3 regions of the Neobacillus sp. 19 genome follow, and region 1 is predicted to be linked to each of the others. Evidence: riboswitches for the same ligand, from Rfam matches in the RefSeq annotation. Region 1 holds a riboswitch; each other region holds the start of a gene.

Region 1 (5,215 bases):
GATACAGCAGGCGGACGTACAAATCATTCTTCAATGGGAAGAACAACAAAGCATACAGCTGATCATAAAAAGCGGCGGCATCTGTTTCACTAAAAATCCTGACTTTCAACAAGGGAATTATGTGATTAGCGGTTCCCCCACCGCAATGACACAGCTGATTGAAGGGACGGGAAGGCTGCGCGTGCTTGAACAGCAGGGACAGCTAGAAATCATGGCACCATTAAGAACCATTCTTTTACTAGAATCAATCTTCTTTTTAACAAAAGCACAGTTGGCAAAAATAATTTAAACAAAGCTATTGACTCGGAATTAAACTTCATGTAAAGTATTATTTAAATATTCTATTAATAAAAACAATTCAATAAAGCATTCTTATCAAGAGTGGCGGAGGGACTGGCCCTTTGAAGCCCGGCAACCGGTTTGGACACGGTGCTAAATCCAGCAGAGCTAAGTAAGCTCTGGGAGATGAGAAGAGAGAGCCCCCTCTTCTTATGAAGTGGGGTTTTGTTATTTAACAATAAAAGGAGGAAGCAAGAATGGCAGAAAATCAAAAAAAGTATCGTTTTGAAACATTAAGTGTTCATGGAGGATTATCACCGGATCCGGTAACGGGTGCACGTGCGGTTCCAATCTATCAAAACAACGCCTATCAATTTAAAAATACTGAGCACGCAGCGAACCTATTCAGCTTAGCGGAGCCAGGTTACATATATACCCGGATTCACAATCCAACAACAACCGTTTTTGAAGAAAGGGTTGCATTGTTAGAAGGCGGCGTCGGCGCACTTGCCGTTGCCAGCGGAATGGCGGCGATTACGCTTGCGATTTTAAATATTGCTGAAGCAGGGGATGAAATTGTTTCTGCCGCAAACCTTTATGGAGGAACCTACAATTTATTTGCCGTTACTCTTCCTAAATACGGAATCAATGTAAAATTTGTTGATGGGGATGATCCTGAAAACTTCCGTGCAGCGATTACGGAAAAAACAAAGGCCGTTTTTGCCGAAACGATTGGTAATCCGAGCCTTCGTGTCCTCGATATTGAAAAAGTAGCGGAGGTTGCTCATGAAGCAGGCGTACCGTTAATTATTGATAATACCTTTGCGACGCCATATCTGTGCCGGCCAATTGAGTATGGTGCAGATATTGTCGTCCACTCAGCGACGAAATGGCTGTTAGGGAATGGAACGTCCACAGGCGGAATCATCGTTGACGGCGGTAAGTTTGATTGGAATTCATCGAAATTCCCAGGATTCACCACTCCGGATTCCAGCTATCATGATTTGGTCTATGCTGAAGCACTCGGTGCAATTGCGTACATCATTAAAGCTCGCGTGCAATTATTGCGTGACCTTGGACCTGCCTTAAGTCCACAAAATGCCTTCCAATTTACGCTTGGACTTGAAACCCTTCATGTTCGGATGAAGGAGCATGTGGCCAATACGAAAGAAGTGGTCGATTATTTGGAAAATCATCCAGCAGTTGACTGGGTTTCCTACCCAGGGCATGCATCACACCCTGACTATGAATTAGCGAAAAAATATTTACCAAAAGGTGCTGGTTCAATGGTCGTTTTCGGAATTAAGGGCGGTAAAGAATCAGGAGCTAAACTAATTGATTCCTTATCACTTTGGGCACATGTGGCCAATGTAGGCGATGCAAAAAGCTTGATCATTCACCCGGCAAGTACGACGCATCAGCAATTAGATGCGGAAGGACTAAAGGCTGCGGGTGTATCAGAGGATTTAATCCGTCTTTCGATTGGAATCGAAAATGTTGAGGACTTAATTGAGGATCTTGAATCTGCGATTGAAGCGGCAACAGGATTATCGTCATTGAAGACTAATGCCTAAATTTACCTAAATCCATTTTTCCGAATATGAAGAATTATTCGTTGACACCCCTATTTATCCATGATACGATAGCTTTCGTAATCTAATTACTGAAATATTAACGTGTTAATTGAATATAGAATGCTGTAAGCTCTTATCAAGAGAGGTGGAGGGATGTGCCCGATGAAGCCCGGCAACCGTCAATTATTGAAATGGTGCCAATTCACACAAAGCAATTGCTTTGGGAGATGGGAGAAAGGTTTAGTTCGTGATGCCTTTCTGCCTATGCAGAGAGGCTTTTTATTTTTTAAAATATTTTTTCCCAAACAGTCAAACCCTATATTTAACTAACTTGTAATCAGGATAAGAAGCAGGTGATTCAATGATTTCAATAAAAAATGTCCGTAAGATTTTTCCTTCCAAGCAAGGTGAATTGAAGGCAGTTGATGAAGTCAACCTTGAAATTCAAGAAGGAGAAATTTTCGGAGTGATTGGTTATAGCGGTGCCGGGAAGAGTACCCTCATCCGCATGTTAAACGGGCTGGAGCTTCCAACCGATGGGAGCGTGACAGTTGCCGGCAGAGTGATTTCAAAGATTAAGGGTGCTCAACTTAGACAAGCCCGTCAGGAAATCAGCATGATTTTCCAGCATTTTAACTTATTGTGGTCGAGAACAGTGAGCGAGAATATTGCTTTTCCACTTGAAATCGCCGGTGTCAAAGGCGATCAAAGAAAAAAACGAGTGGCTGAGCTGATCAAGCTGGTTGGCTTGGAAGGCCGAGAAAATGCCTATCCATCACAATTAAGCGGCGGGCAAAAGCAGCGGGTCGGGATTGCCAGAGCACTCGCCAATAATCCCAAAGTATTGCTTTGTGACGAGGCAACTTCGGCTCTCGATCCGCAAACAACCGATTCCATTTTGGAATTGTTAGTGGATATTAATAAGCGCCTTGGGTTAACCATTGTTTTGATTACCCATGAAATGCATGTTATTCGAAAAATCTGTCACCGGGTGGCGGTAATGGAAAGCGGCAGGGTTGTTGAGCTTGGATCAGTGCTTGATGTGTTTAAAAACCCGCAGCAGCCGATTACGAAACGATTTGTCCAGCAAGTGACGGAACCTGAAGAAACGAAAGAAACAATCGAACATCTAATCGAACGTTATCCGAGAGGACAAGTGGTTCAGCTCTCATTTGTCGGTGAAGCAGCAGAACAGCCATTAATCACAAATATCATTCGTGATTATGATGTGATCGTTAATATTTTACAAGGGAAAATTTCTCACACCCAAAACGGATCATACGGTACATTATTCATTCACTTAGATGGGCAAGCTCCCGAGATAGAGAAAGCCATCGATTATATTCACTCACAGCAAGTCGGCGTGGAGGTGATCAGTAATGGCTGATTTTATGGAAATGATAAAGTGGGAAAATTTATTAGAGGCCACGCGAGAAACACTTTATATGACTTCCATTTCAGTGTTTGCTACCTTTGTTTTAGGATTATTGCTAGGTCTGTTGTTGTTTTTAACAGATAAAGGCAATATTTGGGCAAACCGGACAGTGAATGTCATTATTGCCGGGTTTGTTAATATTTTCAGATCCATCCCGTTTATTATTTTAATTGTGTTATTGATTCCTTTTACTAAATTATTATTAGGGACTATGCTTGGTGCCAATGCGGCTTTGCCGGCCCTGATTATTGGAGCAGCTCCTTTTTATGCTCGAATGGTGGAAATTGCCTTAAGAGAAATCGATAAAGGTGTGATTGAAGCATCACAATCGATGGGAGCCACACATAGTCATATCATTTTTAAAGTATTAATACCGGAATCTTTACCGGCATTAATTTCTGGGATTACCGTCACGGCCATATCACTAGTAGGCTTTACAGCAATGGCTGGTGTTATTGGTGCCGGAGGACTTGGCCATTTTGCCTACCTTGAAGGTTTTCAGCGCAATAGGCCGTTAGTGACTTTAGTTGCAACCATCGCGATTTTAGTTCTAGTTTTTATTATCCAATTTGTTGGAGATTATTTTACAAATAAAACAGATAAACGATAACAGGAGGAGTTTACTAATGAAAAAATTACTAAGTGTTCTTTTCATTGCATTCGCAGTGTTTGCCCTGACTGCGTGCGGCGGGGAAAAAAATGATACCGCTAAAAAGGGTGACAGCAAGAAATTAGTGGTTGGTGCATCAGCAGTACCACATGCGGAAGTGTTAGAAGCGGCAAAACCTTTATTAAAAGAAAAAGGCATTGATCTAGAAATCAAAGTTTTCCAAGATTACATCCTGCCAAACGTAGCTTTAAGAGATAAAGAACTCGATGCAAACTATTTTCAAACACCAGGGTATTTAGACCTTCAAATGAAAGAAAACAAGGACTTTGATTTTGTTAGCGTTGGTGAAATCCATAAGGAACCAATTGGAATTTATTCTAAAAAATATAAAAGCTTAAAAGACCTTCCAAAAGGTGCGAAAATTATTATGAGTGATTCACTAAGTGATCATGGACGTATCTTACCTATTTTTGAAAAAGAAGGATTAATTAAACTTAAAGAAGGCGTTGGCGCCAATGCAAGAGTTGAGGATATTGTTGAAAATCCAAAGGACCTTGATTTCTCTACTTTAATTGAAGCGAAGTTATTAGCCTCTTCTTTCGATAGCGGTGAAGGGGATGCGGTGGTTATTAATACCAACTATGCATTAGAAGGCGGTATTGACATCGGTAAGTACGGAATTGCATTTGAAGGCCAAGACGTTGTGCCGGCAAACCTTGTGGTTGTTCGTTCAGAGGATAAAAACAGAAAAGAAATCAAAACACTTGTAGAAGTGCTTCGTTCAAAAGAAATCCAAGATTTCATTCTTGATAAATACAAAGGTGCGGTTGTATTATCCAAGTAATATATTAAATAGGAAGAAAGATACAAGTCAGTGATTCCCATCACTGGCTTTTCCTATTTCACTTGGAGCGGTGTTCACATGTACATGATTCCCGACAATTGGGTAAAAATAGAAACGACTTCGACCTTTAAATCAGTTGGAATTGTCCAAAAAATGAGGTATGATTTTAAACGGGCCCAATTTACATAACGGTTTATTGACTGAATTTTCTCATAAAGTACACTCTTATTCTCAATTAGAAGTTGCTTAATGAAAATAGTAACTTTGTTTTTACTGTTTAGGAGTTGCTAATACATTTCATTTGTTATAAGATTGTAATGAGAATAAAGTGAGAATAGAAGTATAGACCTAATTGGTCAAGATGATACAAAACTTTCTTTTTGGAGGTATAGATATGGCTGGATCAACTTTAACGATCAAAGATTTACATGTAGAAATTGATGGGAAAGAAATTTTAAAAGGTGTTAACCTTG
Region 2 (5,215 bases), on a different contig from region 1:
TGCAGAACAAATCATTAAGAAAAAGAGGGAAATGTCACAAGAACGGAACCGGATTTATGAGAAATATTTTCAAATCGATCATTCAAGCGAAAATCCTATTAGTTTTTTTCGCTGGTTACCATTGCATAAGGAATGGCAGCTCAACCAGTTTGAGCATATTGCTTTAACTCGGGGTATCCTTGTATATCATTCACATCGTTTCTTGGTCAAAAAAGCTGAATCTCCCCAATTCGTTCGTATTTCACTAACATCGCCTAAGGACTCCGATGAATTGGAGAAAGGCCTTAGCATCCTAAAAGATTTCTGCTAGAGAGATTGTATTTTGAATTGGTTACAGGTAAGGTAATCTTAATGTGCAAGACTTCACAACAAGATTAGAGGGTGGAAATTTGTATAAATTAGTGGCAATCGATGTAGATGGTACGCTGTTTAATGATCGGAAAGAAATCACGAAGGAAGTAAATGAGGCAATTCAAGCCGCAAAAGGAAACGGTGTAAAGATCGTTATTACTACCGGGAGGCCAATAGTCGGGGCTCAGCCTATTATTGAGGAATTGAAATTAACGGATGAAGATGAATATGTGATTACCTTTAATGGTGCACTTGTGCAAAATACCCATACGAATGAAGTTGTTTCTGAAATTTCCTTATCATATCAAGATTTAAAGGTGCTGTATGGATTGAGTTTACAGCTTGATTCACCGATGCATTTTTTTGATTCGAAAAATGTCTATACACCGAATAAAGACATTAGCCCTTACACTGTTCATGAATCTCATCTCAATCAAATTCCTCTTCATTATCGGACGATTGAGGAAATACCCGAAGATTTTTTGCTCCCAAAGGTTATGTTTATTGATGAACCAGAACGTTTAGATAAAATCATTGATGCTATACCAAATTCCTTCAAGGAAAACTATACGATGGTCAAAAGCACCCCTTTCTTTTTAGAAATCCTTCACCCAAGCGTCAGTAAAGGGAATGCAGTTAAACAACTTGCAGAGAAACTAGGCATTAAACGGGAAGAAGTGATTTGCATCGGTGATGGTGAAAATGATTTAAGTATGGTGGAATATGCAGGCTGCGGCGTAGCAATGGGGAATGCAGTTCCAAGTGTAAAAGCGGCTGCTGAGTTTGAAACATTTTCTAATAATGAAAACGGAGTAGCATATGCCATCGAAAAATTGATATTAAACAAATAATAGAAACTCATATAAGGAGTAATCAATCTGTTAAAGAATAAGCCGAAAATAGACAAGATTTTATTCATCTTTATATATTTCCGGCTTATTTACATGATAGGAATTATAACCTATCTGTTTTTAGTTATTTACCCCAAACACTCTCAGCAATCGTAATCGCGTGTCTGATCTTGTTCCATTGATCCTCTTCGGTTAAATTGTTTCCTTCCTCCGTACTGGCGAATCCGCATTGAGGGCTTAAGGCTAAGTTTCCTAAAGGAATAGATTGACTTGCTTCTTTAATTCTTTCTTTAATCGTTTCTGGATCTTCCAGTTCCGGGAATTTAGATGTGATTAACCCTAGTACAACTGTTTGATCGGCTCGATTAAAGCTTTTTAATGGTTCAAAATCGCCTGAACGCCCGTCATCATATTCCAGGAAGAGTCCATCAACATGTAAATTAGCAAAGATGGCATCAGATATCTGATCGTATCCGCCGCTTGTGATATAGGTTGAACGGAAGTTTCCACGGCAAATATGCATCGTGATGATCATGTCTTCCGGTTTCTTCGAAATGGCTTCATTTAAACAGCGGACTCTTGTATCGATGATATCCGTAACATCCATGTTGAATTTTTCAACGACAGCTTTGATTCGTTCTTCCGAAACAAAATCAATCCACGACGTATCATCGAGTTGTAAATAACGGCACCCTGCATTATAGAATGCTTGAATCGCTTTTTGGTACGCTGCTACTGTATCATGATAGAACTGCTCGCTGTTCCCTTGGTAATATTCATCACCTTGAATTCTTGTAAATAACATATTAGGGCTTGGAATCGAGAACTTAGCCACTTGACTGCCATCGCCATAGCGGTCGACTGCTTGTTTTAAGAATTTGAAGTGTTCTAACATATAATGATCATTGAAGTCTACTTTACCTGTCACTTTAATGGCCTTATTTTTTGTTTTGGCCCCTTGGAAGTTACTAATATATTCCGTTTCAAACTCTTCGACGCCTTCTAAGCCTGCTAGGAAATCCAAGTGCCACCATGCACGTCTAAACTCGCCATCTGTAATCGATTTAAGGCCAACTTCAATTTGTTTTTGGACAAGTTTCTCAATTTCTTGATCCTCTATCGCCTTTAGGGCATCTTTATCGATTTCCCCATTTGCATAAGCCTTTCTTGCTTCTCTGATTGGTTCTGTTCTTAGAAAACTGCCGACATGATCGGCTTTAAATGGAGCTTTCACAGCTGTTTTTGTCATGAAGAATTCCTTCTTTCGTAAAAAATAAAAAACCTCTTCTCATAAAATAAGAAGAGGAAATATTACCGGCATCGGTTCTCTTCTTATCTTTAAGCAAATCGCTTCTGGAATTGGCACAGTACTCACATAAGTCTGCTGCCGAGGTATCCAAGGGCCAGTCCCTCCACCTCTCTTGATAAGAATATTCTAAAATATTTAACTATAAGTTACCTTACACCTGTTCTGCTATTCTGTCAAATAGAATCAAATAGGTGACTGTCATGTAAGGGTTTTATCCATTTTCAATCTTATTTAAATCCTCACCATTGTACATTTCTAATTGGTGCCGCAGATCCGATATGTAACGCATCATTGCCATTCTCACCACAGATGGATAGTATCGATTGTTAAGCTCCTGTTCACATTCCTCTAAATCCATTTTTTTCACCGAGATAATTTTAGTTAACTCTTCCGTGCTCATAGATCATCCCCCTCATTCTCTTAAGCTATATTTATAGCTATAGGATGGCCATTTTTTTCATAGCTTATACAAAATTCAAACTCCGAATTTTTTTCGAAAAACAATGGTATATTTTACTAGTGCCAAGTAAAATGTACATATAGACCATACATTTTAGAAGGAGGGAATTGTAAATTGATCATTGTGACCACGGAAAATATAGCAAATTATAAAATTACTGAAATTAAGGGTCCGGTATTCGGGCTAACGGTTAGAGCACGCGGAATTGGAAAGGATATCGTCGCTTCCCTGAAGGGTCTTGTGGGCGGAGAAATCAATCAATATACAGAAATGCTCGAGGATGCCCGAAAGCAAGCAATGGATCGGATGGTGCGGAATGCTCAGGCGATGGGGGCAAACGCCATTATCATGATGCGTTTTGACTCTGGTGAAATCGGTCAAAATATGAGTGAAATTGTTGCTTATGGCACGGCTGTTACGGCAGAAAAGGAATAGCCATGAAGTGGATTTTTGGCTATTTCGGTATCCAAATTGCTCTCCTCCTTATATTAATCATCGGCTCTTGGTTTATCTGGGACCGCCGCTTTAAAAAAAGACATGGGCAGCAAGTGCCAGAAGGCTTCATTCGTACAAATGAAGTGTCAATTGATCCGACAACAAAGAAAAGATTAGTTGTTTATTTTAACCCGGATACGGGAGAGCGATTTTATAAGGAAGAATAAGAGAAGCCGGAAGAAAGATCACTTCGTACATTCACATCTTTTGCTTAGAATCGGATAAGTGACTATGTGGCCAAGGGGGAAAAGAATGTTAACAGAGGTTCAATTAAATGAAATAAAAACACTTCAGGAGATTTGCGAGCAAGAAGGTGGATTTCACCTGAAGCTGAATTTCGATATGCTGAAAAATCGGGCGGAACATAGTAAGGAAGATTTGTTCCATTATGAAGACAGCAAACTCGTGGGCTTTCTTGGAAGCTATTATTTTGGAAGTAAAGTAGAGCTTTGTGGAATGGTGCATCCGGATTACCGAAGAAGAGGCATTTTTTCTAAACTGCTGGAAGTGGGACTTAAGGAAGTGAACAGCCAAAATTTCAGGACGATTTTGTTAAATGCCCCAACAGATTCCCAAAGTGCAAAGGAATTTTTAAAAACATTACCTTGTTCATTTACCGTTGCGGAATATCAAATGAAGTGGCAGCAAACGGAATTGACGGAGGATCCGGCTGTTACCGTAAGACCGTCTGTTTCAAATGAAGATGCGGAAGCGGAAATTAAGCTCGATGTATTGGGTTTTGGGTTGTATGATAAGGAAGCACGGCAGATGCATCAGGAGATTGTGGAGAATAGCAGTGATCAAAGGTACATTATTGTAGCTAATGAAAAAACAGCTGGTAAAATCCGCATCTCTGAATCGAATGGTGAAGCATGGATTTATGGTTTCGCTATTTTTCCTGAACTTCGAGGGAAAGGAATCGGAAGAAAGGCATTATCCAAAGTGGTAAAAATGGAGGATCAAAAAGAATTGCCTATTTTTCTGGAGGTAGAGGCCAAAAATGCCCATGCCCTGGGACTCTATGAATCATGCGGATTTAAAAGCTACCATTCGCAAGATTATTATGAATATCAAATGTAGATCGGAAAGTGGCAAATTCATTAATAAGGTACGATTTATTTGTTACTGGAATGATATTTTAAAGCTTTAAATTAGGTATGTATTAATTCGACGGTTTAAATAGATTAGGCATAGTAAACATAATTACAGCAAGCAGATCAAGCCCAATTTTGGGATAAGTCTGCTTGCTTTTTTGTGTTTTATAGCAAGGCAAAATACTTGTGCTAAAATGGAAAATAGAAGGTTTTGAAACACGAAGAAAGGGGTTGGCGTTATGACCATAAAAAAGGTATCTATAATTGGGCTTGGGGCATTGGGGATTTTATTCGGAAATTATTTATCTAAGAGAATGCCGAAAGAGGATTTACGAATCATTGCTGATAAAGATCGAATCAAAAGATATGAGGCGGACAATGTGTATTGTAATGGTGAACCGTGTCATTTTCATTATGTTACGCCTGAGGAAGGCTGCGAACCTGCGGATTTGCTTATTTTTGCCGTGAAATTTAATGGCTTGGAAGATGCAATCCAAGCGGTAAAGCATCATGTTGACGAAAACACGATTATTTTATCCTTATTGAATGGCATATCAAGTGAAACGATTATTGGTGAAACTTACGGAATGGGTAAAGTCTTATATAGTGTGGCACAGGGAATGGACGCCGTTAAAGTAGAAAATAAACTGACGTA
Region 3 (5,215 bases), on a different contig from region 1:
TAATCCTTCACTACCTCCTGGTGCACTGTTATCGCAGGTTTTTGCCGCTTCATCAACGACAACACCCCTACTACGGAAATCAGCACCCCTGCCATGGCGATGATTGGGTAAAAATTATGTTCAATGATCAATTGAATGAGGGTGTATGACAGCACCATCGACAACACAGGTGATACAATCCAGACAGTGAGCAGCTGGACGACAATGTCTTTTTTCAAAACCGACTTGCCCTGCTTCGCAAAGCCCATTCCAATAATCGATGAGGTGGTGATTTGTGTCAGTGGAACTGGGATTCCGAATACCGATGCCACGGTGACAATCGTTGCTCCTGTTCCAGAGATGACGCATCCCTCTTCCAGCCTCAAGGTCGTTATTTTTTTCCCATTTGTTTCAAGGACGCGCTGCCCTAGCAGTAAGGCCCCGCCTGCCACGAATAAACCGCCCCAAAATATGCCATCCCCGGTAGAGAGAATGTTCGCGCCGACAAGCGGGCCTACCGCATTGGCTACATTGTTCATACCGGCTGAAAATGCCTCAAACAGCCCCATAAAGACCACTAACAAAGACAGAAACGGAACAGCTTTCGGGGTCGCCATCCATTTTTTATTTTTCAAAAAATAGGAGGCAGCAACAGCGATGACAAATGCAACAAACGGTGTTAATAGCCAAAATAGCATGATCCAGACCAGCTTACCGACAAATACCGACTGGTATACTATCCCGGCACCGACAACGGAACCCACTGCCACCTCACTCGTTGAAAGCGGAATCCCAAAGATGTTAGCCAAAAACAAGGATAGCGCAGCCGATGCTAAGACAATGAGTGCAACCGGGACGGTAAAGGTGTGACTCGGGACAATCCCGCTGCCGATGGTTTTCACCACTTCACCGCCGCCAAGCCAGGCGCCAAGAAATACGGCGATGCTGCATAATAGCAAGGCCAGACGTTTTTTCACAACACCTGATCCGTAGGCGATTCCCATCGAGGCCGCCGCACCACTTGCACCAATATTTATCGCAAAAAAGAATCCAATTGTTATCGCAATGATTGTGAGCAAAAGAAATGCCTCCTTTATCCCACTAGTGGGGACATGTGACCGTTTGATTACTATTGCGGGGCCGCCTTAGCGAGTGTGCAGCCCACACTCCGTCTTGCCGCTTCCCGCCCAGCGGCCCGCACGCGAGTCGCCATCCGCCGCTGCCGGCTGGGTACATGGAAAACAGCCGATGCTCGGGTATTGATGGTCGTGCAGTGTGTTGTATGGGAGATCTTTATCCTTGATGTAGCCCCAAACATCATCCCAAGTCCAATGAATCAATGGACAGATTTTGATATTCTCGAATTTTTCATCCTTATTAAGGAATTGGGTATTCGCCCTTGTCGGTGATTGTTCCCTGCGCAATCCAGAAATCCATGCTTGTTTAGCGGTCAGGGTCTCCCTAAGAGGAATGACCTTGCGGATTTGGCAGCATTGGTTCGGATCCCGTTTCCATAATGCCGATCCGTGTTGTGCCGCTTGTTCATCCAGACTAAGTTTTGGCTGTTTGCGTTCAATCCGCAGATTGGAAAAACGAGCTTCAATTTTGTCGATGACCTCATACGTCTCGGGAAAATGTAACCCTGTATCTAGAAATACGATATGGGCATCTGGCTTGATCTGCTGGATTAGATCAATTAATACAATCGCTTCAGCCCCGAAACTTGATGCGTAAACAATCTCTTCGTCGGTATATGAACCATAAGCCCATTCCAAAACGGACCTCGCACCTTTTGTTTCGTCCTCTACCAGGAATTCTTCTGATATCTGTTTCCAATTTTGGTACGTTATTGCAGTTGTCATCCCTAATGGCCTCCTCTTTTAATAAATATGAAAGTATGAATCTTCAACTTTGAGAATTGGCCAGCTCCAGCGCCCTAGCGGCTAGTGTCCTTCCACTTTTCTTTCAACAAAAAAAGGCAGTCTTCCACTTCGTAAAAAAGTGAAGACCGCCTCTAGTTTGTCTAGTCAGCGTTTTTTATTTGGTTGAAGACGAACCTTTTCATTTTTCTCCAGTTGCACTATCTTGCCATCCTGGACCACAAGCGTGATGGATCCAAATTTTAATGTCTCCAGCATTTTTTCTAGATGTGCAATGAGTTCTGCCTTTTCTTCAGTGTTCAGTTAGATTCGCCTCCTTTTAGAAATTTCTCTCCTATCGAGAAAGGCGTCATATCCTAAAACACCTTATCTCTCAAAATGAACGTCATTTTGCTGGAGTTAGCACCTTGCATTGCAGGTTGCCGGGCTTCATCGGACCAGTCCCTTAGCCACTCTTGATAAGAATTTAGTATTTGATGGAATTAATCCTACCATACCAATAGGTTTTGTGTAAATAATAAAATGCAAAATTTAAAAAATTAATATTTGCACCCATTAAAAGCGGGACTTTGTATGTCAAAATTACCTCCCTCCGCATATATTTCTAGGAAAAATAGCACAGAAAAAAAGCAGCCTAGTGACTGCTCTTCTCCTAACATCTTCAATTTTAAGTAATGATGGTTCCTTTAAGTATGTTTATTTAAGTATGTTTATTTTTTTGACTCAATTTATTTAGAAAGGAATCTTAATTGGGATCGGCAGTGACCAATTGTTTGTCAAGGTCCTTATACTCTTCTTCTAAATCGCTTAAAGTCCATTCATAAAGGTGCTTGTTATTGATTTTATAAATGCCTAATTTAATGAGTTCATCAATTAGAAGATGTCTTTTTAGCTGAACTTCATTCTGCGGTGATTGATTCATCATGATAACCCCTCCACTCTTTAGACTTAAAGGCATTATAAAACAGGGTATACCCTATTATTTGTCGAAATATCATTTAATTACATTTATTTAATGGAATTGTTATCATTTTTTAATGAACGTTAAACAGACATACCTTTTTTCCTGAAAAAATTTATAAAAACATGAAGCCAATTTTCCTTAGTTGCATTTACTGTAATGTGAAGGAGATGATGACGATGACAGAATTAAATTTTCATCAAATTGCCCATGAGTTGTTAAAGAAAGAGGTAGAAATTGTTACGCTCCAAGGTACATTTACCGGCAGGCTGCTTGAAGTTGGCAGAGATGTTCTGGTTTTGGAAAGCAGAGGCAGAATGCGCCAAAGGCTTTTGGCTGTAAGAATTGATGTGATTGTGGCGATTTTCCGCGTAGAACAGATGCCAAGGGGTCCATTTGGATTTACTCCTGAGGAATTTGACCAGGAACATGATCAGCATGAAAGCAGCGATCATTAAGCAGAAAATGCAATGAATATCCTATGAATTTGATCTTTCAATAAAGAGCAGTCATTTTCTTGGCTGCTCTTTTTGTGTTTAAATCCTTCTATTTATGCCTGTCCACATGGTAAAATAATGGAATGAAATCGCGTCACGCGTTTAAAAACTTTTATAGACAGAAGGGTTTTACTTGATAAATTTATCGATGAAACGTGACAGTAAAGGGCTTCGCTTTACCATAACGGCATTGACCGCCCTTATTGGCGGGCTTATATTCTCAGTACTTCATACACCGATACCATGGCTGCTCGGGCCGATGACAGCCGTGTTAATTGGAGCCAGATTTAGCAAAATTCAATATTATTGGCCAGTTTCCATCCGCGATACTGGATTAATCATTGTTGGCTATTCAATTGGTTTGTCCTTTACGAAAGAGGCGCTGCAGCAAATTATTGAGAAGCTGCCATCTATGCTAATCATGACAGTGTTACTCGTTTGTTTTTGTGCCGGCATTGCCTTTGTGGTTTCGAAACTTACTGGAGTGGATTATCCAACAGTGCTTACCGGCAGTATCCCCGGCGGGCTTTCGCAAATGATTATATTTGCAGAAGAAATGAAAGGAATCGACATTACCACAGTGACCTTTTTGCAAGTGGCCCGATTGATGATGATTATTTTCTTCGTTCCGTTTCTCGTTTTCGGACCGTTGTTTAACCATTCACCTATTCAAAATGCTTCAAATCTGGCTGACAAGGCGGCGCAATACTATGCTCCACTTTTTCCAAATATCCTATTGTTTGCATTCATTTGTGTATTTTGCGCATTTCTTGCCAAAAAATTAAGATTACCAACTCCGTTTATGTTAGGTCCAATCGCTGGAACGGCGATCGCTGTTATTTTCGGGCTTTATGGTCCGGCCCTATCACAGCCTATCTTAGACGTTTCTCAATTCATGATTGGCGGTTACATCGGGTTATTATTGAAGCCGGAAAAACTGGAAAACAAGGCCAAAATCATTTCCCTTGCGCTACTGAGCGGTTTGTTCATGATCGCAGGTTCTGTCGGTTTAGGATTGATGCTTGTTCGTTTTTATCCCATGACACCCTCCACTAGTTTATTAAGCCTGGCGCCTGGCGGAATGGATCAGATGGCGATCCTTGCCCACGAAGTCCACGCCGATTTATCGATGGTGACTGGGTTCCAAATATTCCGGCTCTTCTTTATCTATTTTGCCGTCCCTCCATTGCTGCGGTTGTTTTTTAAGATTGGCAAAAACAAAACGAGGAAGGCAGCTTGAGACTGCCTTCCTCGTTTTGTGATTTAGATTTTGGGATGAAGTATTTCATCGATGATTCCGTATGATTTTGCTTCCTCCGCACTCATAAAGAAGTCCCGCTCGGTATCATTTGCTACCTTTTCCACCGGCTGTCCGGTCCGTTCGGAAATGATTTGATTAATGTGTTCTTTTAACTTTAAAATCCGCCGTGCGGAAATTTCAATCTCCGTTGCCTGCCCTCTTGCACCGCCCAATGGCTGATGAATCATAATTTCGCTATTTGGCAGGGCATACCGTTTTCCCTTTGTCCCCGCAAGCAGTAACATCGCTCCGAAAGATGCCGCCATGCCAGTGCAGATCGTCCGGATATCGGGCTTAATGTATTGCATCGTATCGTAAATGGCGAAGCCCGCTGAAGTGGAGCCGCCGGGGCTATTTATATAGAGTGAGATTTCTTTATCCGGTGCATCTGCTGCTAAAAATAATAATTGAGCGACCACACTATTCGCCGTATGGTCATTTATTTCATCACCAATGATTATAATTCGGTCCTTTAGGAGCCGAGAGTAAATATCATAGGAACGTTCCCCGCGGTTAGATTGTTCAATCACATATGGAATGGTACTCATTTCATATCCTCCTTAAAGCCATTAATTGGCTATGCTGCCATACAGAGAGT

The links. Region 1 has a riboswitch for S-adenosylmethionine ahead of ACO1D1_RS10250 (methionine ABC transporter ATP-binding protein). Riboswitches for the same ligand answer to the same signal wherever they lie in the genome.
Region 2: it holds a riboswitch for S-adenosylmethionine, as region 1 does, so the genes downstream of both, ACO1D1_RS07365 (5-methyltetrahydropteroyltriglutamate--homocysteine S-methyltransferase) here and ACO1D1_RS10250 (methionine ABC transporter ATP-binding protein) in region 1, are expected to answer to the same signal.
Region 3: it holds a riboswitch for S-adenosylmethionine, as region 1 does, so the genes downstream of both, ACO1D1_RS12670 (YezD family protein) here and ACO1D1_RS10250 (methionine ABC transporter ATP-binding protein) in region 1, are expected to answer to the same signal.

Annotation. Positions count from the first base shown of each region.
Region 1 is NZ_JBMPZU010000031.1:266,370-271,584, forward strand. It holds gene ACO1D1_RS10240 (hypothetical protein) at 1-289, shown strand, start outside; SAM riboswitch class I at 370-472, shown strand; gene ACO1D1_RS10245 (O-acetylhomoserine aminocarboxypropyltransferase/cysteine synthase family protein) at 537-1,853, shown strand; SAM riboswitch class I at 1,984-2,087, shown strand; gene ACO1D1_RS10250 (methionine ABC transporter ATP-binding protein) at 2,215-3,240, shown strand; gene ACO1D1_RS10255 (methionine ABC transporter permease) at 3,233-3,898, shown strand; gene ACO1D1_RS10260 (MetQ/NlpA family ABC transporter substrate-binding protein) at 3,915-4,742, shown strand; gene sufC (Fe-S cluster assembly ATPase SufC) at 5,137-5,215, shown strand, end outside.
Region 2 is NZ_JBMPZU010000029.1:154,524-159,738, reverse strand. It holds gene ACO1D1_RS07375 (PLP-dependent aminotransferase family protein) at 1-310, shown strand, start outside; gene yidA (sugar-phosphatase) at 390-1,202, shown strand; gene ACO1D1_RS07365 (5-methyltetrahydropteroyltriglutamate--homocysteine S-methyltransferase) at 1,327-2,451, opposite strand; SAM riboswitch class I at 2,532-2,633, opposite strand; gene ACO1D1_RS07360 (hypothetical protein) at 2,723-2,911, opposite strand; gene ACO1D1_RS07355 (YbjQ family protein) at 3,086-3,406, shown strand; gene ACO1D1_RS07350 (hypothetical protein) at 3,409-3,633, shown strand; gene ACO1D1_RS07345 (GNAT family N-acetyltransferase) at 3,719-4,546, shown strand; gene ACO1D1_RS07340 (ketopantoate reductase family protein) at 4,800-5,215, shown strand, end outside.
Region 3 is NZ_JBMPZU010000036.1:17,268-22,482, forward strand. It holds gene ACO1D1_RS12660 (inorganic phosphate transporter) at 1-1,058, opposite strand, end outside; gene ACO1D1_RS12665 (phosphoadenylyl-sulfate reductase) at 1,125-1,841, opposite strand; gene ACO1D1_RS12670 (YezD family protein) at 2,007-2,135, opposite strand; SAM riboswitch class I at 2,223-2,324, opposite strand; gene ACO1D1_RS12675 (Fur-regulated basic protein FbpA) at 2,605-2,784, opposite strand; gene ACO1D1_RS12680 (hypothetical protein) at 3,000-3,278, shown strand; gene ACO1D1_RS12685 (AbrB family transcriptional regulator) at 3,451-4,557, shown strand; gene clpP (ATP-dependent Clp endopeptidase proteolytic subunit ClpP) at 4,581-5,165, opposite strand.